Regions from separate parts of the Dysgonomonas sp. UBA7630 genome, predicted to be linked through region 1. Evidence: riboswitches for the same ligand, from Rfam matches in the RefSeq annotation. Region 1 holds a riboswitch; the other holds the start of a gene.

Region 1 (15,051 bases):
TAAATAAGCACAAATAATACCAATAATGAAAACTTCCAGGCCTTTTACAATGTCATACGCATTGATTCCTACTGCTTTATTATTAACATCAGTAGGCATTCTAAATTTTGATTCGGATAAAGTACTTGGATTCGCTTGTTTTGCTGCCTCTCTTATTCTTCTTGTTGTATCTCTGGTACAAATAGTAAAGGATAAAATCAGAGAGTCAAATCAAAAATTTACATAAATAATTGAGCCAACTCGTAAACTTGCTTGGCTGACTTGTCCCACGAATATTTTTTTATTTGTTGCAAGCCCTTTTCTTGTAATTCTTTTCGTAGCGGCTCATCAACCAGCAACTGTTCTATCTTTTGAGTAATATCGTCTACATTGTAAGGATCTACGTATAATGCCGCATCTTGGCTAACCTCGCGTAAGGCAGGTATATCTGAATTGATAGCCGGACAGCCGTATGTCATCGATTCTAGTGGCGGCAAGCCAAAACCTTCGTATAGCGAGGGGTATACAGATAATAAAGCATTCTGATACATGGTCTGTAATTTCTCATCGGGTATATAGCCCGGAAGATGGACATTTTCCCCGATCAGCTTTTGCAGATCAGGCGTATTGAATGCTTTGAACGACATACCTATAATATATAGTTTCACCGACTTGTCTTTTATTTTGTCAAAAGCTTCTACAAGTCGTATAAAGTTTTTGCGGGGATCCATCGATGATACTGCCAGAATATATTTCTCCGCTTCGGGATTGCGTGTGAAACTCAATACTTCCTCCTTACTTGGCTTATTATGAAACGGTACGTTGCTATGTACTACATGTATCTTTTCGGCATTTATACCCAGAGTATCCACTATTTCTTTCTTCGAAAATTCACTTACGGTAAATACTGCATGTGCTTTTTTACCGATGCGAGGCATCATGTAATGATAGAAGCGGTAATAATTTTTAGAGAACCATTCGGGGTAACGCTCATGCGATACGTCGTGGATGGTCATGATTTGATTGCTATAATTTAGTGGGCCACAGCCTGTAAAGCTTATCAGTAATGGGCTGTCAATACGCTTCAGATAGCGGGGTAGGGATATCTGCTCCCAGAGATGTGTGTTGAACGAACCACATTTCACCACCTTGAAACTGAACTTATAATCCGGATGGATTTCATTCGGTACAGCTACATGAAAATCGACACCCATTTCATGAAGTTTGTTACATATCTCGAAAGCATATCGATGTACGCCTGTTGCTTTTTGTGTCAAGTATCTTCCGTTAACTACAAACATATTATGTCAATTTTTAGGTAACCAATCTTTATTTTGTTCTACAAATATATTCACTAAACTATCCAGTTGGTGTATCTTATCATCGATATTGGATGAGTTAAGTTCATATTCCGGATTATAAATATTTTCGAGTACTTTGTCTGTCAATGCCGGAGAGAAGTGTGTAACGTCCGAATAGTTATTCAGATCGGTAATTTCATTCATGTTGAAAAAGAACATCACTCGGGCATTGTTGTATGCCTTTAAAGACTGTTGCAGGTGATATATGAAATCGATGAACTGGTCGTAATACCCACTTTCTTTGGTATGATACCAGTATAGAGCCGAGTATGGAGACAAAACAATTGTATACTGAATATCTTTATGATCGCCTATAGCTATATTTTCCAGTAATGAAGCAAGTTTACTGTGCATGCGTTCCTTCATTCCATCCAGTCGCTGTATTGATACTGTTTGTCCACTTAAGTAAAGATTCTTTACATGATCGGCATTGTAATAGTTCAAATAACTGTTGTTCCCTATTTGATCTATTTCTGTTTTCATCATATACTCTACGGGTATCTGTTCCTTACTTTTCAGATATAGAGGTAGTATCAGGTCGATGGGTAAGAAGCGTATGCATGCTTCATATCCATATAGATATTGTAGCTTATTGATAGGTTTGTCTTCGTATAGGAATCGCGGATAACGGACTTCTTCAAAGCCGAGATTAAACTGCGGAATGTCAAAGTTTATAATGAAAGATCTTACGCTATCTTTTTTGACTAACGAGTATAGATATTTCATTTCTTCGTTGTTCATTCCTCCGCTTGATAGCTTAACAGGCTTAACAGAAGGATTATTCTTTTTGAGAATAGATATATCATAATTCTGCACCATCGATGATCCAAGTACAACAGTATTATAGTCGTAGTTGCGTGCGAGTCCTCCATTTTGCAGCCATGGACTCAGAAAATAGCGTCCATCTTCATTGACTCTGAACTGGAAAAATGGATCAACAATATAAGTAAGACAGCCCACGCCTAGCAGCATTACAATAGAAGCTATTGCAAATACGCTAAGGAATTTTTTGAATGAGTTTTTATTTTCTTTCTTATTCATAGGCTAGAAGTTGAAATAAATAAACGCACCTACCCTCGAAAAGTGAATTACCGATACCGTGAACAGCAAGGCAATAACCATCGCATTTTTTACCGTTGGTTTGAATTCATTGTACTTATCTATACTGTTCTTAGGATATAAAAACACCAATGTAGTCAAAATAGACAGGATAGCCAATACATATATCACAGCCATAGAGTCGGGATATGTTATACTGGTGTTGTAAGCCATGTGGGCTATACCACTAAAGCTGAAACTCTCAGGAACGAACATATTTTTAAGAATGGTCAGCGCTATGTCGAATGTCGGCGAACGGAATAGTACCCATGCTGCATTTACAAACATAAATGTGAAGAATATCCGTATGAGGTTGGGTATCTTCTCCAGATACTTCATGAATAACTTTTCAAATATGCGTACTACTCCGTGTGCAATGCCCCATACGACGAAAGTCCAAGCTGCCCCATGCCAAATACCACTGACAAAAAATACGGCAAACAGATTGATGCATGTACGTGCAATACCTTTGCGATTTCCTCCCAGCGGATAATATATAAGTACGGCCAGAGACCGACCTAATGTGATGTGCCACCGCTTCCAAAACTCAGTTATACTCACAGATTTGTACGGAGAATAGAAGTTGACCGGAAGGTTGATATTCATCATCTTGGCCAATCCTATTGCCATATCGGAATATCCGCTAAAGTCGAAATATATCTGAAACGAATAAGACAGGGCGCTTAGCCACGAGGTTGCAAAACCAAGCTTTTCGGGCGATAGGTATGAGTAAAATACAAAATTGTCGAGCGTATCGGCTATTACTGCTTTCTTGAAAAGACCGATCACAAAGATGAAAAGTCCGGCTGAGAAGTTCTTTGTATTGAAAAAGCGATTTTTTTCATCCAGATACTGGGGTAGTGTATCCTTTAGGAAAACAATAGGTCCCATCACGACATACGGGTAAAAGATGACAAACTGTGTGTAATCTATAAAATTCGGAACACGTTTTTCTTTTTTCCATATATTTATCAGAAATACTATTTGCTGAAATGTAAAAAAGCTTATACCTAAGGGTATTATAATCTGTTTGAGTATAAATTCCGTTCCGAAAATATGGTTTATATTGTCTAAAAAGAAATTGGAATATTTATAATAGCCTAAAAGCACAACATTGAATATAACACCTATGGTAAATACTATTTTACGTGTAGGAGGCTTCGCTATATTCTGCACGCCGGTTGCAACAGAATAGTTGACTATCACGGAAGACATAATCAATGCGATATACCAGAGATGTCCGAATCCCTGAAAAAATATAGCTCCATAAAATATCAGTGATGCTACGATCAAGAATATTTGCTGAAATCTGCGGCTTACATAACGTGCCATCCCGAAGTATAGCAAGAGTACTAGCGGTAGATAAATAAATACAAAACTGTATGTAGAGAATATCATATATTAAGTATTCTGCTGTTCTATATCTTTATAGGTTTTGCCACTATACCAACTTCTCTTCACTAATAATTTACTCAATCCAATCCAAAATTTCATTTTGAACCTGTTCCAGCTTTTGTTACTACTTTTTATATCTGTGAAATAATTGTAGTCGGCAATGATATTAAAATAGCGTTTTTTTTGCTCCATCCCACCTTTCAGATACTCAATATGATGCGTAACTGTTTTTGATTTGGGAAAGACATAAAAACGTCCCTCTTTGATGTTTGGTATATAAGGGTATTTGTATTTCACATAACTGGGAACATGCACCGGCATATTTTCCTTTATCCAGAGATAACCAGCATTTGTATCCTTCAAGAAGTTGGAGATATGGCACTCGGGAAAAAGTTCAAAATCAAAGATCCCCGGGTTCTTTATAATATATTGTGTTTTGATAATTGCAAAATCTGTCGCTAAGGCATAGTATTTGTCATACCAGTCGGCACTGGCCCAAACTGCAAAATCAGATTTGTCAAGCAAGCTTGTATATTTAGAGATAATACGATCACCATACATCCATGTGTCAGCTTCGAGGATAAGTGTGTATTTGCAGTCTGATGGAATATATTTAATACCTTCCATTAGTAATTGCGAATTGCCTCGCCTGTGTCCTGCGTTCTCCTCCAGTATTACGAGCTTGTCGATGAGCGGTAACGAATCGTGAGTGATTTCATAACCATTGTTCTTGCCATTGCTGACAACAATTGTATAATAATCATTTTCTTTCCATGTATCAGATATGATCTGAAGATTATGTTTCAAATCTTCAACTCGATCGTATACACGTATCAGAATTGCTACTTTCATCTAGTTTTATTTAGTATACCAGGTTTCTAATCCCTTTTTTGTAAAGGTGTATGGTTGTATCTGCGCGTCCAATCCTTGTAAAGCTTTAGCTACGGAAAAACGTGTATTGCCCGGACAATAGAAAAACACATATCCTCCACCTCCGGCCCCCGATATTTTGCCTCCTGTGGCTCCTGCGGATATGGCTGTATTGTATAGTTCTTCGAATAGTGGGGTTGAAATTCCGTCCGCCATGTCTCGTTTGTAGGTCCATCCCCGATGTAAAACATCTCCTATTTCGTCCAGATTATTTTTCAGAATAGCTTCCTTTATTTCATAAGACTGTTTTTTTATCTGATGCATTGCTTCTATTGACCTTTCTTGATGATCTTTAACATTCTTTTGTTGCTTTTCGATGATATCTCCCGAATTTCTACTCGAGTTGGTGTAGCAAAGCAACAAGTTGTTAGATAGCTCATTGATTATTTCGTTGCGAATGCGTAGAGGGTTTACAATCACTTTGTCATCTGCATAGAATTCCATAAAGTTAAACCCTCCGAATGCTGCGGCATACTGATCTTGTTTTCCTCCCGCTTGCTTTAGGTCTATCCGCTCTATCTGATATGCCAGATATGCCAGATCATAATCGCCCAAAGGCAAAGAGAGCCATTCGGTATATGCACCCAATATAGCAATGGCTAGGGTAGAGGACGTTCCTAGTCCCGAGCCAAAAGGAACTTCGAGAGCGCAGGTCAGTGTAAAAGATAAAGGCTTTTTTATAAAGTCTTTAATTACCCTGTTGTATATGCCTTTCATCAAGTCGGCTTTATCGTTGGCGATAGGTAGTTCTAGAGCAGAATCGAAAATATATTCCTCATTTGTTTGTGGAATACGGAATACAATTTTGCTGTCGGTGCGAGGTTCAATATTTGCGAATGCATACAGATTTATAGTTGCATTCAATATGCATCCTCCATACAAATCCGAGTATGGAGATACATCGGTTCCTCCACCTGCTAATCCTAATCGGAATGGGGCTTTACTTCTTATTATCATGACTTGATATTTTAAAATATCTTGAGCAGACTATCTGCAAACTTATATAGATTTTTGTAATGTGCGTTAATGTTCTTGTATATTTTATGATCTTCGAGATATTTATCACCGACTAGTATTGTATACATTCCCAGTTTGTTACCGAATTCAATGTCTGACATGCTATTGCCTACCATAATTGATTTTTCGAACTCTGTTTCGGGAAAATCAGCGAGTGCTTTAAATGCCATTCCCACGTTGGGTTTTCTATTTATAGAGTCAGATGTCAGATCGGTACAATAATATATTCGATCTATATGTCCGCCCGAAGCTTCTATCTGAGATAGCATATAGCTATGCACTTCTTCTAAGTCGGATATGCTCATCTTACCACGGGCAACTCCACGCTGATTGGTGACAATGAAAATACGTTCGAATCTAGAAGATAACATTTTGATAGCCTGTAAAGTTTTGTCTATAAATACAAATTCAGATATATTCTTGACATAATCGTTGGGGCGCTCTACATTAATAACGCCATCTCTATCAAGAAATAAATACTTGTATTTGTCTAAATTTTGTTTGTCCATCTTAATTTTACAAGTTCTTAAAATCTTGGTTCGCCTTCGCAAAGTCGGAAGGAATCCCTATGTCGATAAAATAACCATCTTGCACACATCCGTAGAATGGAATATCGTTGATGTGCTTTTCCATCACATCTTTTTCGAAGGAAAATATTTCAGGGAGGCTAAGTGTTGAGAACAGGTTTTTGTTTATTACGTATACTCCTCCATTGATTAATCCCTTTGCACAATGCTGTTTCTCGTTAAAGCGGATGATGCGTCCTTCTTCATTCAGATCGACAGAACCATAACGGTCGAAATCTGTCATAGGTTTCAATGCTAAGGATATCATCGCATTCTTTTCTTTATGAAACTCAGTTAGCAGAGTAGTGTCTACATCAAAGAAGGTATCTCCGTTGAAGATAAAAGCTTTATCTGTTTCCACTTTGTCGAATGCCAACTTGATTGCCCCGCCTGTTCCTAAGGGTGAGTCTTCTACAACATAGGATATCTTGGAAGGGAATGACTTGCAATCGAGCCACTGTAGTACAAATTCCGATTTATAACCCAATGAAAGAATCAGATGATCGAATTGCTGATTTTTTGCATAGTCGAACAAGTAATTCAAAAATGGTTTTTCGGCTACTTCGGCCATGCATTTCGGAACATCACTTACTACTGATTGTAAACGGGTGCCCAGCCCTCCGGCTAATATAATACATTCTTTCATTTTTCTGTTTTTGCTATTACTGCTTCTTTATATCTTATTGCTTATACCTCTTTGCTTATACCTCTTTGCTTCATTTTTATTTTACTCTTCGTATATAGCTTAGGCATATATACGTAATATTTATAGAACATAAAATAGAAGAATATGATGTATAATATGAGATTTAAGTCGATAAGTCCTTTTACATTCAGCGCCAAGGTATATACAAACATCGATATGGCAACCATATTAACACCCCAGTCTTTTGTTAAGCTGAGTTTTATGATATATAGCTGATATACGAAAAATCCCAGAGTACCTATTATTCCCGAGAAGAATAAAAGTCGGCTATATCCCACATCGGTACCAAAAAACGTAGCTGTCCCTTCTCCTATAATCAGTTCTGAGAATTTTGTCGGTATCAAAAACATTTGAGATAATCCACTGGAAGAATTCGTTTCTAATCGTCCGTGTACAAAGAGGTTTGTAAATAATTCGAAAGCCCAGTCAGCAAAGCTCGAAAAGTAAAACATCGCAAAAGTATATCCGGCGACCATGAGGAATGCTGCTGCTATGAAAAAAGTTTTCGCTTGTTTCTTCACGGCCCTGTTGTCCCACAAATATAATACCGCAATAAGAGCAAACCCCACCGCCATACCTACAATCGTTGTACGAGCCATAAACAGACCGATATAAAAAATGAATACGTACAATGTAGCCAGTATAATAAACTCTTTCGTCGTCAGTTTCATTCTCATAAAGAGATAGGAAAGTAAGATAAGGGCAATACCACTGATTGCTCCCGCCCCAAAGAACCCGATGCCATATCCCAACAGGCGTTGCCCTTCGGCTTCCTCCATGATTTCTTCAGTGTACTCTCCGCCTTCCATCTGTAAAGATATGAGGAATTCTTTAACAGGATCGCTTATGTACATCAAAAATGCGCAAAGAGACTGTAATGCGATGGCTCCGATGATGTATAAGAGAACTGTATTGAGGGTAGGTTTTTTATGTATCTTAAATATAAGTAACATAATAATATATGCTGTAAAGAACCAGGCAATCCTACTCTTTACATAGTCGAAGCTAAATCCTTCGTCATCTACTCCATTGTACCATACCGAAGTGTAAAAAATCAGAAATAAAGCAAAAGTGGCAACCATCACATATACAACTTCCCGAAATGGGAAACGATGATAGGCATAGATAGCTAGTCCGATCAAACCCGATAGAGAAATGAAAGATGAGCCTCGTACATCCAAAGCCTGTGGATAAATATAATAGAACGTTACCAATAAAGGAACCAACATTGGTAATACCTGTTTCAATTTAGGCATACACTTTATCTAAATACTAGTTTGTAAATAAGGGACTTTTTATATCTGAGTCTAAAAGTACACTTTGTATAAAAAATAGCCAAATCTCTTGATGTATAATTTCTTTCATCGTACAAAGATGAGGCTTTCATCGTCTTTATTACTTTCAGGCCTAAACGAGAATTTGCACACAGACGTAACCATGTAAGAGAAAGAAGCTTCACCAGATAATTTTCGTCACAGAAGTCTTTGTCTTTATTCAGTTTGAGTAAGGAAACCATAAATGCCTCACACTTGTCAAGATAATCGAAAGATGATTGTAAAGGAACACATTCTGCTACAGAAGTATAGATATTTATAAAGTCATCATCGGTAGGCAAGTCCAAATGTTTGCAATGGATTTTAAACACCTTCTTCTTGTTCTCTGTTTGCAGTTCTTCGTGCAAGGAAGATACCTGTTGCTTATGCACACGATACAGCAACAAAGGCTCACTCAGATTTCCCAACTTTGTTTTGTACATAGCTTCAGACCACAATGCATAGTCTTCGACATGTAAATACTCCGGTTCAAATTTTAATCCCAGTTCGCTAAATACCCTCTTACGAATCATTACCGCCGGATGGCATATTCCCGACCGAAAAAGCATATATCCTCGTAGCTCACGATCGTGTGTCGGGCTGTGGTTCAGATCTTTTTTACTCGGATTTTCTGATCGGAAGGCGTAAAACTGTGTACTTACTATATCATGATCGGTATGTTTCTCCAAGAATGCGACCTCCTTCTCGATGCGAGTAGGCAACGAGATATCGTCAGCATCCATACGTGCTATATAATCGCCTTTGCACAGCAAGATACCTTTGTTCAATGTTTGTATTAACTTGAGATTCTTCTCATTGGTGAAAACACTTATCCGAGAATCTTTCGCTGCCATTGCCTGTAATAATCCCCCTGTTCTGTCTGTAGAACAGTCGTTTATGGCTATGATCTCTAGGTTGCGGTATGTTTGGTTTAGGATCGAGTTGATCGATTCTTCCACATACCGTTCTACATTATAGCAGGGTATTAATACAGAGACTAAAGGTTGGCTCATTTTTTATTTGCTACTATTGTGTTAAAGACAGCGCCATAGCTGTCTACCATTTTCTCTATCGTAAAATTTGCAAGATATGATTGTCTTGCACACTCAGACATACTCTTCTGAATGTTTTCGTCAGATAAAATATATTGTATTTTTTCTTCAAAGATAGAGGCTTTATTCTCTACCGCAAAACCATTCTTCCCGTCCAATACTTCTGTAATACCCCCTACAGCAGATGCAACTACCGGAACTTTGAATGCCAGAGCTTCAAGTATCGACATTGGCAAACCCTCGTAGTTGGATGGTAATATAAAAACATCAGCGTATCTCAAATAAGTAAAAGCAGAATGCATTTCACCCAAACAAAATACATTTGCCGGCAATCCCTCTATTTCCTCTTTGTTACCAATCCACACAAAGGCATATTGAGGCATTTCATGTGCTATATCAAGGAATAAATCGAATTTCTTTTGTTTCGATATTCGTGAAATGCACATGATTGTTTTGGGATAATCTTTTTTTATACTCTCTAATTTTTCAGTCAGAGTATCTTGTTCAATTTTGTTTGTCAGATAGTGATCAGCAACGCCATTGTATATTCTTTCTACGTTTTTATAGATATTTTCTTCCTTCATCATATCCACATCGTATTGACTTACTCCAATGATGCGGAATGCTTTCTTTTTCAACAGTTTTTCGATAACCAAAAATTTTCGGAAAGCCGTTCTTATCGAATCAAATCCATGTACAGTATATACAATTGTTTTACGAGCGAAGACTAATCGCCCTATCGCTCCCATCTTGGAAGAGTGCAGATGCACAACATCGGGTTTGTACTTGAGGCGATAATAGAATAATTTCAATAAAAGCATTATATCTTTTATTGAAACCTCTTTACAATGATTGTTTAGCTTAATGCGAGTGAAATTATCCCCCAAATTACTCCAGGCTTCGCCATTACCTCCATATAAGAGAAAGAGTTCGTGTTCAGAACTGAATTTTTTTACCAGGTCTGCAACTATAGTCTGGGCGCCGCCATATTCAGAAACCGTAATAACCTGGAAGATTTTCATGTAATTATCTTGTAGAATTGTTTGCTCTAACTGTTATCACCATTGATGCAAAGATAACATTTTTTATATCTTTTGTGTTACATATCTCTGTTTTATGACAATAACAAGACTATATCACGAAGCTAATGCTAATCTTTTCCACTTGTAATATCCCATTATAGAGACAACGAAAAAGATAAAAAATAAACAGCCCGACATAATATCATGTTGAGCAAAGAGTAAAATGCTTGAAATTAAATTTGCGGGAATTACCAACAGCCATTGTTCTACCCACTTTCGGGAGATCATCCACAGTGCTACAATGTTGAGGGAGGTAGTGAGAGAGTCTCCGATCGTGATATATATGTTGTTGTCACTAAACGAAACAAGGATACCATAAATAAATATGGCTATAAGAGCTACTCCGATTATTATAGGCACGGTGTAACGTTTGGCGGCGTGAGAGATGATCTCATCTCCTGTTTCTGTATTCCTGTTGCGGAATATCCATACCAGCCAGCCATATATAGATGCCCCGAAGAAATAAATGTATATACCCATGCTGGCATATAGCTGCGTACTATAGAATATATAGATATAAAAAGCTGCCATGACGATACTTGCAGCCCACATCCATACATTGGCTTTGTATTCTAAGTAAAGGAAAATAAGGCCGATAATTGCTCCTACTATACTGACCCAATTGTTCTCTATAAAATATTCAATCATTGTTGTATATAAAATTGTGGGATGTTTTACTGCATCCCACAAAGTAAATCAAAATATATCAAAACCGATATCTTATCTTGCCCATCACGTTAGCACCTGCCTGAGGGAATAACCCTTTATAAACTTGTTCTGTTCCATCTGCAAACTTATATGTATCCACCCATGCATTTGCATTATACATTACATTTGTCAGATTATTTATAAAAAACTGGAAGTCAAATTTCCCTACTTTCTTCGCATCCAAGGTGTATGATGCAGCAAAGTCTGTGATGAAATAGTCTGACAAACGGTTATCAGGGTTTGAGGTATTGTCATAATACATTCTGCCAACGTACTTGTTGATGAAAGAGAAGCTTATATCTTTTTTTTCGAATGGCTTGAATGTAACTGTAAAGCTGCCCACAGTATTTGGTGAAAATGAAATGTCGATAGATTTGAATGTTTCTGAGATCTGCCCTAAGCTATTCCAGTCTGTTTGATTATCATAGTAAGCGTAGTAAACAGTATGATTCTTTATCTTGTTACGGCTCAGAGTTAAGTTTCCGGCTAGCTGTAGCCAATAGTTTGGTGTATAAGACAATGCCAGTTCTATCCCGGTACGATAGCTGTCGGGTACATTTTCTTGCAACTTATAACCAACGTCGTTCAACTTTCCGGTCTGCACCAATTGGTCTTTATAATTCATGTAATAAAGATTGGTACTGAAAGCTATTGTCGCATTAGCATATTTGTAGCCCAGCTCATAGTCATACAACCTTTCGGATTTGATAGGGATTCCTCCTTCTTTGAGAGATTCTTTAAGATCGGCCCGCAAAGGTTCTCTGTTGGATATACCCAACGATCCGTAAATCTCGTTATAATCCGCAAAGCGATAAGATATTCCCCCTTTTGGGTTAATAAAACTGTAGTAGTTTTTGCTTGACAGATTTGTGAGATCATCGTCGATACCTTTCATGCGATAGTCTACATAGCGCTCTTGCACTTCTGCAAATATCGACAGGTTGGTCATCGGTTTGTATTCTGTTTTCAGGAAAACATTCATATCTTGTTTATCGGCATCATTTCTATACCATTCGTAACCAACAGGTATATTCTGGTTGAACTTTACCCAAAGCAATCTTCCATAATGAGTACCATCATAATAGCTGTACATGCTACCTAAGGTGAAGTCAAACTTGTCTTTTTCCCATTTCAGATTTACCCCTCCTACATACAAATGATTCATCATCAGTTTGCGACGTATAAGATCTGATTTCTTGTAAGTAGTACCATCTACAGTCTGATTTTCGAGTCCGAATTCTGAAAATTTACGCCCTGTCTTGTAATTTTCGTAATAGCCATAACCATGATTGTAACTCAAGTTTACATTCAATGTCAATGCGTTTGTTAGATAACGGGTATAGATCAACTGTCCGATATTCGAATAGTAGTTATCCGTCTCGTTATCATAATAGCGTGTATTGCCATTGTCGTCTTTGTATTCTCCTGCCGGGTTGTATCGCCTGTTTATAGCCAGCATGCTCGGATCGATACCTTCCCATGTAATGCCGGTATGCTGTATTCCGTTCATATAAATCAGCCGTATCAGCTGCCTGTCGGAGTAGTGAGATAGGGCGGCATAGATATTCTTATGGTCTACCTTTCCGTTACGGATATACCCGTCACTCTTTACGTAAGAATATCTTGCGTCTAACGACAATCCGCTTTTCATAATGCCTGTACCTGCTGCTCCCGACAATAATAGTGTATTGTATTGTCCGTAGGCTGTAGATATGTCGGCATAGGGTTTGGGTTTTCCTCCCAGCGTTTGCATCGAAATACTAGCCCCGAAAGAGGCCGCACCGTTGGTAGATGTTCCCACTCCGCGTTGCACTTGCATACTTTGCAATGAATTTGACAGATCCGGCAAATTGACCCAGTATACTTCCTGACTTTCAGGATTATTCAGAGGCATCCCATTCAGGGTGATATTAATACGGTTGGCATCAGTTCCACGGATGCGAAACGATGTGTTGCCTACAGCCGTTCCTCCTTCTGTATACGAGACTACAGATGGAAGAGTTTGCATTATAGCCGGAATGTTTTTTGCGGCATTGTCTCCTTTTAGTTGTTTTTCGGTCAAGCTAGAGTATGCTACCGGAGCATCCTGACCTACACGTGTTGCAGACACAACAACTTCATCTAGTTTTACAACTTTCAAACTATCTGCTTTTTGTTGTGCGAAAATCCCCATTCCATTTATCAATATTATGGAAAGAGAGAGAAAGACCTTTTTCATTTAAAATATAAATTTTGCCAGACATACGTAAATATGTCCTGATGTTAAACAAAAAAGGGGTTTTGATAAGATAATTTCCCGAATGTTAAAGATATGCGTGTGCGCAATTGCATATTTCTCTATCCCTCCGCCGGCATTACCCGGATCAGGTTTATGGGTGTGATCTCAGCCCGTTATTTTAAGGCACCCCTAAGATTTCGTTGTCAAAGATAGATATTCTATTTTGATATATAACAAGCAGTCACTTATAAAAGTTTTCTATATCTATTATTCCCGATGTTACAAAACCTCATTTTCATAGTCATATATATAAGATAAAATTATTTAACTTTGTCACTAAATTATTTAATTATGAAATACTATATGAACAAGCTTTGCGTAATCTTATTCACTCTCCTCGTTTTAGTCGGATTTTCATCGTGTGAAACAGATGATTATATATCAAGGACAAATCTCAATTGTGAATTCCAATCATATACTAACAAAACCGGATTTTTCTCCAGTAATGGAGGAGGTAGTTATACTTTCAATGATTTGCCCGGTCTGGGAAATGGCTCTATAATTGGGATGGAATATCAAGGAACCGAATTGGTTATCACCGGAGATTTGCGTTATGGAGATGTTATTCGTGATTTGTATATCGATGTAGAAGGTATGACTCCTTTTCTTTTTTCGCCAAAGATAGATGTGTTGAAAGACTATGAGGTAATGGTATTCGATACCGCTAAAGATCCTGAATTTTATGATTTCATGAATAGCGTTATGCGCAGATTCTATAATCAAGGGGGGATAAATGTTATTGTTGATGGATATCTTACAAATAGGGCAGGTATCCCTATTAATGGTACGAAGATAGAGATATCCCTTAAAAGTTATCTTGATGTAAGATTGCGGGAATGATAATATCTGTATCCGATTATCTCTCCGAGATACAACAGATAGATCAAACCAATCTATCGCTAAGAAATAAATATATCTGCCTCAAACAGATACTGGAAAGAAGCTGCAAGGAAATCACTAAAGGTGAATCTTTGCAGTTTCCTTCTTTATTTTCTCGGCTGGTCTTCATCTCTCAGAAGTATGATTTGCCTAAGCGTATAGAGTGGCGGTTACATACAATTCGTATCAGAAGTTCTTTTCTGCAAAGAGATGAAAATAATCTGATTACGCCCAAGCAATACGACGATGCGAAACAAAGCATAGAGTTATTTTACGGATTCTTACAAGGTGATCATAGTCTCGAAATACCCAAAGAAGCCGAACAGGAGGATAACAAAACCTTACCGCTGGATAGGCTGCGTGTGCAGGTGCTGGACATAGATAGAGAAAATGAGTTGCTGATCTGTCAACCCGAGACTTTACCTCAAGAAACATTAGCTGTAAGATACAATGTTTCTGCTAACGAAATATTCAACCCTACTATCTGTCGCTTGTGGGTTGGTGCTCAGCTAAATTTGCTAGATGTAAAAAAGGACGGACACGGCTGTTACATTCCTGCCTTATTTGTACTTGAGCCCGACTATCTGATCGATGCTTCGGCAATGGCAGAGTGTTTTCAATCGTATGGTAATTCTCACTTGCATTACTTCCGCCGAAAGTTTGAGCCGAATGCGAATTCTCATTATA
Region 2 (7,290 bases), on a different contig from region 1:
TTCATGATTTTACCTATCACCAATGTCGATGTTTTATAATCATAGTCTGTTTCTACAATAAGAAATGCCATTTTACCATAGTTTATATTACTTATATAAGAAAGTTCTTTTTTCTCATTCTCTGGGATCGTTTCTTTTATCAAATTGGCAGGAAGATCCATCGTTGTATTAAAAAGGATATTACAATAGCTATATATAAGTCCCGTCCGGTTTTTTAATTCATTTTGGGTATAGGATTTTCCTGTTATAATTTCATCTAATTTTAAGCCTAAGTTTCCTACACCTAGTAGATTTAAGTGTTTGTACGAATTATATTGAATAGGTGATGTTTGATATGAAAAACTGATATTCTGAGTTGGTGTCTTAGATTTTACTTCATCGTATAGCCCATTTGTATTTTCAAATGAGGGATAAACTGACTCTCTTGAATAAAATTTTCCGTTGACAAAAGCGCTTGTTGTTATAGGATTATAAGAATATTGAGTAGTTTCTTTCACCCCACTAATTCCATTCAGTTTTTTTTGAATTAAATTTCCATGGTAAATTTTATCCTTGATTGAGGAATTTATATAAATCTCATTTGCAGATATTCTATAATTGCGCTCGGTATTATCATTTTCTGAATCATATTCAACACTTGAAAAAGAGTTTACCGGAAATGTGTGCCAATCTAATGAGGATTTATTTTGTATTCCTTCTTGTGAAATATATAAGGAACAGGATTTATCTTCATAAATAAAAGTTATTGTTGCTTCTCTACTTTGGAATGTGTGATTAGGAGAAATAGTTATTTCTACATTATAAGTTGAACTTTTTTTCTTTTCAATATTACACCACTCAGGAATACTTGATGAAAGAATATTCCAATTGTCATCATTAGATTGAACCTTGATTGTTTGGGTAATACCTGTATAGTCTGTGGTAATCTTGTCTTCACTTAATGAGATTGAATAGTCTTCCACTTGTTGGTGGTCATCACATGCTGTAAAAATCAAAAGGAATAGTAGTAGATAGCTCAATTTTTTCATATCCATATTATTTAATTTAATAATCAAATAATCAAGGATTGAAAAAAAGGCTAATAAGAAATCATTCCTACGACAGCATTATCTGCATCAGGTATAAGGGTATAATCTCAGTCTTTCGACACCCCTTGATTATGTATTGCAAACGTACAATATATTTTATTAAATTAGGGTCTTTTTTTCTAATATTTTTTCATCTTTTCACAAAAAAACATTCTATATATTCGCTTTATTTCAATTAAAAAGAGGATTTTTCTTTTAACAGAGAAACTCAGCTAAAATGAAATAAAAACTTCAGCCTGTTATTAAGGTAAAGAACCCTTAACGTATTAAATAAAGAAATGTTGTATTGACTACATTACGTTCAGCTGAACGTTGTTTATCAAAGGGTATTTCGTGCATCACAAATTCAGTTTCAAAGATTGAAAAGTCATTGTTTTGCCATCTATAATTAAAATTCGATTAAGAATAAGATCTCCGATTCCGGTCAGATATTTTATTGTTTCTGTCGCCTGAATACTCCCTACGATTCCGGCAATAGAGCCCAATATCCCTGCTTGAGCTGATGTCGGCACAGTTCCTTCCGGCGGAGGGCTTCCAAACACTTTCCGGTAATCAGCACTTCCGGGGATGTAAGTCATAACTTCGCCCCGAAGAGTAAGTACAGCCCCATGTGAATAAGGCTTTAGCTCTGCAACACAAATATCATTTATCAGAAACTTGGTTTCATAATTGTCACAACAGTCGACTATAAAATCGTATTGCCGTACTAATTTAGCTGCATTGTCCTGTGTAAAACGCTCTTGGTAAGGAATAATATGCAAATCCGGATTCAACGCTTCCAGCTTCTCCTTTGCGGATATTATTTTAGGAATACCTACCTCGTTCGAACGATGCAATATCTGCCGTTGCAAATTCGAAATATCTACCACATCCGAATCTATTATACCCAATGTTCCTATACCGGCAGCTGCCAGATAGTACAAAACTGGCGAACCAAGCCCTCCCGCACCTATAACCAAAACTTTCGAATTTTGTAATTTTTGCTGGCCTTTTTCACCAAAACCTTCAATCAATATATTTCTATTATACCTGCTTTCACTCATAATTATGATAATTTACTGTAAACTTAAATCCCAATCTTTCCATACCACCTCATATCCATGATTCTTGACGGATTGCAAAACAGCCGATGGTGTGCGGCTGTCATTTACCGAGAATTGCTCGAGCTCATCCGTGTAAACGGCATAACCTCCTGGGTCGGTTTTCGAACCGGCACTCAATGAGGTGATTCCCAAACCGATCATATTATCCCTAAACACAGCATTCTCTCTTGTAGACAAGGTCATTTCCAAGTCGTGATCGAAAATTCGGTATGCAAATATGATCTGCGCCAACTGTTTATCCGTCATAACAACATTGGGCTGAAAATCTTTACCTTCGTGTGGACGCATTCGTGGAAAAGAGATGGCATACTTCGTTTGCCAGTATGTTTTTTGTAGGTATTGTAGATGCAGAGCCATCATTGCAGCATCAGTACGCCAATCTTCGAGCCCGATCAGCACCCCCAAACCTATTTTGTGTATGCCGGCCTTGCCCATGCGGTCGAATCCGTCGAGCCGCCAGCCAAATTTCGATTTCATACCTTTGGGATGATATACTTTATATCTGGATTTGTTATAAGTTTCCTGATAACAATAGACAGCGTTTAATCCGGCATCAGCAAGCTGTTTGTGGGCTGCTTCTTTCAATGGTTGTACTTCTATTGAAATAGAAGAAAAATAAGGCTTTACCAAACGGATTGCATTTTCGATATAATCGACACCCGCATCACGTGGATTTTCGCCTGTAACCAGTAAAATATGCTGGAAATCTCCCATCCGTTTAATAGCTTCAACCTCCCGCAGTATCTGTTCGTCCGTAAGTATAATACGCCTGATGTCATTATCGTGATTGAACCCGCAATAGACACAATGGTTGATACAGGAATTGGTCAGGTACAGCGGCACATAAAACTGAATTATATTGCCATACCTTTGGCGGGTATATCTTTGGCTCAATATAGCCATTTGTTCCAGATAAGGTTCGGCAGCAGGCGAAACCATTGCCATGAAATCGTCAATAGACGGTCTTGTTTTACCTAGAGCAATCTCGACATCCTTAGCTGTTTTATTATATATACACGACTCGATTTTGTTCCAATCATAATCGTTTATACGTTCTGTAAAACTCATTTTATTTATTTTTTATTCGTTCATTTTAGCGCAATCGTGCATTTCTTTGGTCAATTTCATCGCACAGAAATGTGGACCGCACATGGTGCAATGATCACTTTCTTCACCCAGACGGCCTATCTTGTAATACTCGAGAGCTTTCTCCGGATCGAGCGAAAGATTAAACTGGTCTTTCCACCTGAAATCGAAACGGGCTTTGCTCAATGCATTATCTCGTACTTGAGCACCAGGATGCTCCTTTGCCAAGTCTGCCGCATGTGCTGCAATTTTATAAGCGATAACTCCTGACCGAACATCTTCCTTATCGGGCAATCCCAAATGTTCTTTCGGTGTTACATAGCAAATCATTGCCGTACCGTACCAAGCTATCTGAGCCGCACCTATTGCCGAAGTTATATGGTCGTACCCGGGAGCAATGTCTGTTGTTAACGGGCCTAATGTATAGAACGGTGCTCCGTGGCAATGTGCAATCTGCTCGTCCATATTGGCTTTTATTTTCTGCATGGGAACGTGTCCCGGGCCTTCTATCAGCACCTGTACATGATGTTTCCATGCTATTTTTGTTAATTCTCCCAATACCGAAAGTTCGGCAAACTGGGCGGCATCGTTGGCATCGTTGATCGAACCGGGACGAAGTCCGTCACCCAAAGACACGGCAACATCGTATTTCTTTAGTATCAGACATATATCATCGAAATGTGTATAGAAGAGATTCTCTCGATTGTGCTGAGTCATCCAATTGGCAATAATAGAACCTCCACGGGATACAATTCCAGTTGTACGCCCTTTGATCAAAGGCAGATGAGCTTTCAGTAATCCGGCATGAATGGTGAAATAATCGACTCCCTGTTCGCATTGCTCTATCAGTGTATCCCTGTATATTTCCCATGTCAAATCCGATATTTTACCATCTACTTTTTCCAAAGTCTGGTATAAGGGAACGGTGCCTACGGGAACTGGCGTATTGCGGACGATCCACTCCCTTGTTTCGTGAATATTCTCACCTGTGGATAAGTCCATTAAAGTGTCGCCTCCCCACTTGCAGCTCCATACGGCTTTTTCGACTTCTTCGTCAATACCTGAGGAAAGAGCTGAATTTCCGATATTTGTATTTATTTTAACCAGAAAATTTGTTCCTATAATCATTGGTTCAGCTTCTGGGTGGTTTATATTAGCAGGAAGAACAGCTCTACCCGCTGCAATTTCATCCCTGACAAATTCGGGGGTGATATGGGTTGGAATACCTAGCTCCTCATTCTGGAGATTCTCACGTATTGCTACGTATTCCATTTCGGGGGTAATACTTCCCTGCCGGGCATAATACATTTGGGTAATAGCTTTCCCTTCTTTTGCTTTCTTTGGTAGATTTACAGACGGAAATCGTATAGCATCCAGACCGGAATCAGCTAAACGCTCATTGCAATAATCAGAAGAAAATACAGCTAACATCTCTGTGTCGCCCCTGCTCTCAATCCACCTTTCGCGTAAACGGTGAAGCCCTTTGCTGATGTCAATCGTTACCTCTTTGTCGGAATAATCACCACTGGTGTCATAGACTATTACAGGTCTGTTTTTCTCTTTTTTATGCTGACCGTTTTCGATAGAAACGGTATCGGAAAGAGTTATCTCACGCATACCTACCTGTATATCGTGTATTTTACCTTTTATGTATATTTTTTTTGAGGATGGATAAGTGATCCGGTGATTTATTTTCATATTTTCTTTATTAAGTTTTGATCTATAATTTACATTAAGAATGAAGTTAGGGGGCTACTGGCTTTTGCTGTATCGAATCGGGTTGCCAGTTGTGCCTCAAAAGCCATACGCCCGCTTTCTGCAGCCAGTTGGAAAGCTCGTGCCATTACTACCGGATCTCCTGCTACGGCGATGGCCGTATTTACCAATACGGCATCGGCACCCATTTCCATGGCTTCTGCCGCATGAGACGGAGCCCCGATTCCGGCATCTACGACGACCGGTACTTTACTTTGTTCGATAATGATCTCAAGCAAATCTTTAGTCTTTAATCCTTTGTTTGTTCCGATAGGTGCACCCAGAGGCATAACTGTTGCTGCTCCCGCATCTTCTAGCAGTTTGCACAAAACAGGATCAGCCTGAATGTAGGGTAATACAACGAAACCCAGTTTGGCTAATGTTTCCGTAGCTTTTAAGGTTTCGATAGGTTCGGGCAACAGATATTTGGGATCGGGATGTATTTCCAGTTTTAACCAGTTTGTACCGAAAGCTTCCCGTGCCATTTGAGCTGCAAAAACAGCTTCTTTTGCATTTCTCACGCCTGATGTGTTGGGCAGAAGTTGAATGCCGGGTTTAGTAATGTGTCGCAACATATCGTCCTGTTTATTGGTCAAATCGAGCCGTTTCATAGCTACCGTCACCATTTGCGTATTAGATGCTTCTATGGCATCACTCATTACTTCATTTGAACTGAATTTGCCTGTCCCCAGAAACAGCCGCGAGGAGAACTCTTTTCCTGCTATTACGAGTTTTTTCATTTTTGGTATTTGTTGATTGTTTCTATATTTTTTTTAGTTTCGCTGACAGGGTCTTTTGCCCTTAAAATGGAAGAAGACAAGGCTATGCCCGATACACCTGTTGCCATCAGCTCGGGAATATCATTCGTGGTTATTCCTCCGATAGCTATTACAGGGAGGTTTATCCCATTTTCCCTGCATTTTTGCATTATGTCTTTATACCCCGATAATCCGAGAATGGGGCTCAGGTTCTTCTTGGTAGTCGTAAAACGGAAAGGTCCCAATCCAATATAGTCGATTCCTTCATTATTTAAACGGTATATATCTTCGTATGTATTGGCTGTACCTCCGATGATAAAATCGGAGCCGAGTATTCTTCGTGCATCAAGAGGGGGCATATCCAATTTTCCTAAATGTACTCCTGTCGCTCTAATATCTTTGCACACTTCGGTATAATCGTCGATATATAATTTAGCTCCGTATTTATAGCATAAATCCAGAGCTTGTCTGCCCGTTTTTCGAACCTCCGAAACTAGCACGTCCTTCATGCGTAATTGTATCTGGCGACATCCTCCCTCCAGTGCTATATCAACACTATCCAGATAGCTGTATTTTTCCGTTTGATGAGTTATAAATAATAATCCTTTCATTGTTTTTCTGTCATTTCTTGCAAATTTCTGAACCTCTGCAATAAGGCTTTTTTATCTTTGTCCTGAAGATAGTTTTCCCAAAGGCTGCCCAAGACAGCTACTCCTCCGAATCCATATTGCACAGCCAATGGTATTGTTTTATGATCAATTCCACCTAGTGCTATTACCTTTTCATTTATCAAATGTTTCGATTTAGCTACCAAAAGTTGTTCCTTTGTAAAAGCATGATTATATCCCGTCTTGGAAATGCTATCGAATATCGGACTAAGGAATATATAATCATGATTTTCCATAGATGCTTCGAGGCATTCGAAAGAATGACACGAATGGCTGACTGATATATCTGTAATATGAGGGCGAATAGTATTTCTTCGATTCAGATGAACTCCCTTTAAATCGAAAGTCTTCAAAAGACCGAAATGATCGTGCAAGACAATCTGCCTGTGATACTCAGCGTCAATCTGATTCAATAAATACTCAACTTCGGATTCTGTTGCAAAAGGTTTACGAAGGTGCAACGTTTCCATACCTTCTGCAAAAAGCTTATTCAACAAGGCACCGTTTCCTTCAAATATGGTTTCGTTGGTGATAATTATCAGTTTCATCGATTCATCCTCCCGAAACAGCATGAATTAGCATCAACTCCAATCGGTCGGAGAGAAAAGTTTCAGCCCACTTATCTTTTGGCACAACTTCGAAATTGATAGCTACTGCTATTCCGTTTGGCTTTAATCCAATACTTTCAATAAATGAAGCAAGGGAAGTTCCATCTTCTACCTCATGGTACTGATCGTTTAATTTAATCGTCATATCTTTTTATTTTTAATGATTGTGGTTCAAGGAAATGATTGACAGGGCCGTATCCTTTTCCGGTTGTAATATTTTGCCC

The links. A riboswitch is a leader RNA that binds a small molecule or an ion and turns the genes downstream of it on or off. The one in region 1 is predicted to bind thiamine pyrophosphate.
Region 2: it holds a riboswitch for thiamine pyrophosphate, as region 1 does, so the genes downstream of both, B3P17_RS08365 (BACON domain-containing protein) here and B3P17_RS08510 (TonB-dependent receptor) in region 1, are expected to answer to the same signal.

What each region holds. Positions count from the first base shown of each region.
Region 1 is NZ_DLIY01000020.1:4,330-19,380, forward strand. It holds gene B3P17_RS08450 (hypothetical protein) at 26-226, shown strand; gene B3P17_RS08455 (glycosyltransferase family 4 protein) at 219-1,280, opposite strand; gene B3P17_RS08460 (hypothetical protein) at 1,287-2,381, opposite strand; gene B3P17_RS08465 (MBOAT family O-acyltransferase) at 2,385-3,836, opposite strand; gene B3P17_RS08470 (hypothetical protein) at 3,840-4,685, opposite strand; gene B3P17_RS08475 (dehydrogenase) at 4,692-5,720, opposite strand; gene B3P17_RS08480 (D-glycero-alpha-D-manno-heptose-1,7-bisphosphate 7-phosphatase) at 5,732-6,289, opposite strand; gene B3P17_RS08485 (nucleotidyltransferase family protein) at 6,297-6,992, opposite strand; gene B3P17_RS08490 (hypothetical protein) at 7,034-8,308, opposite strand; gene B3P17_RS08495 (glycosyltransferase family 2 protein) at 8,314-9,378, opposite strand; gene B3P17_RS08500 (glycosyltransferase) at 9,375-10,439, opposite strand; gene pnuC (nicotinamide riboside transporter PnuC) at 10,554-11,147, opposite strand; gene B3P17_RS08510 (TonB-dependent receptor) at 11,206-13,425, opposite strand; TPP riboswitch at 13,531-13,626, opposite strand; gene B3P17_RS08515 (hypothetical protein) at 13,777-14,325, shown strand; gene B3P17_RS08520 (AAA domain-containing protein) at 14,322-15,051, shown strand, end outside.
Region 2 is NZ_DLIY01000019.1:56,692-63,981, forward strand. It holds gene B3P17_RS08365 (BACON domain-containing protein) at 1-1,028, opposite strand, end outside; TPP riboswitch at 1,076-1,164, opposite strand; gene B3P17_RS08370 (HesA/MoeB/ThiF family protein) at 1,427-2,131, opposite strand; gene thiH (2-iminoacetate synthase ThiH) at 2,144-3,259, opposite strand; gene thiC (phosphomethylpyrimidine synthase ThiC) at 3,272-4,975, opposite strand; gene B3P17_RS08385 (thiazole synthase) at 5,005-5,772, opposite strand; gene B3P17_RS08390 (thiamine phosphate synthase) at 5,769-6,401, opposite strand; gene B3P17_RS08395 (thiamine phosphate synthase) at 6,398-7,006, opposite strand; gene thiS (sulfur carrier protein ThiS) at 7,011-7,211, opposite strand; gene thiD (bifunctional hydroxymethylpyrimidine kinase/phosphomethylpyrimidine kinase) at 7,201-7,290, opposite strand, start outside.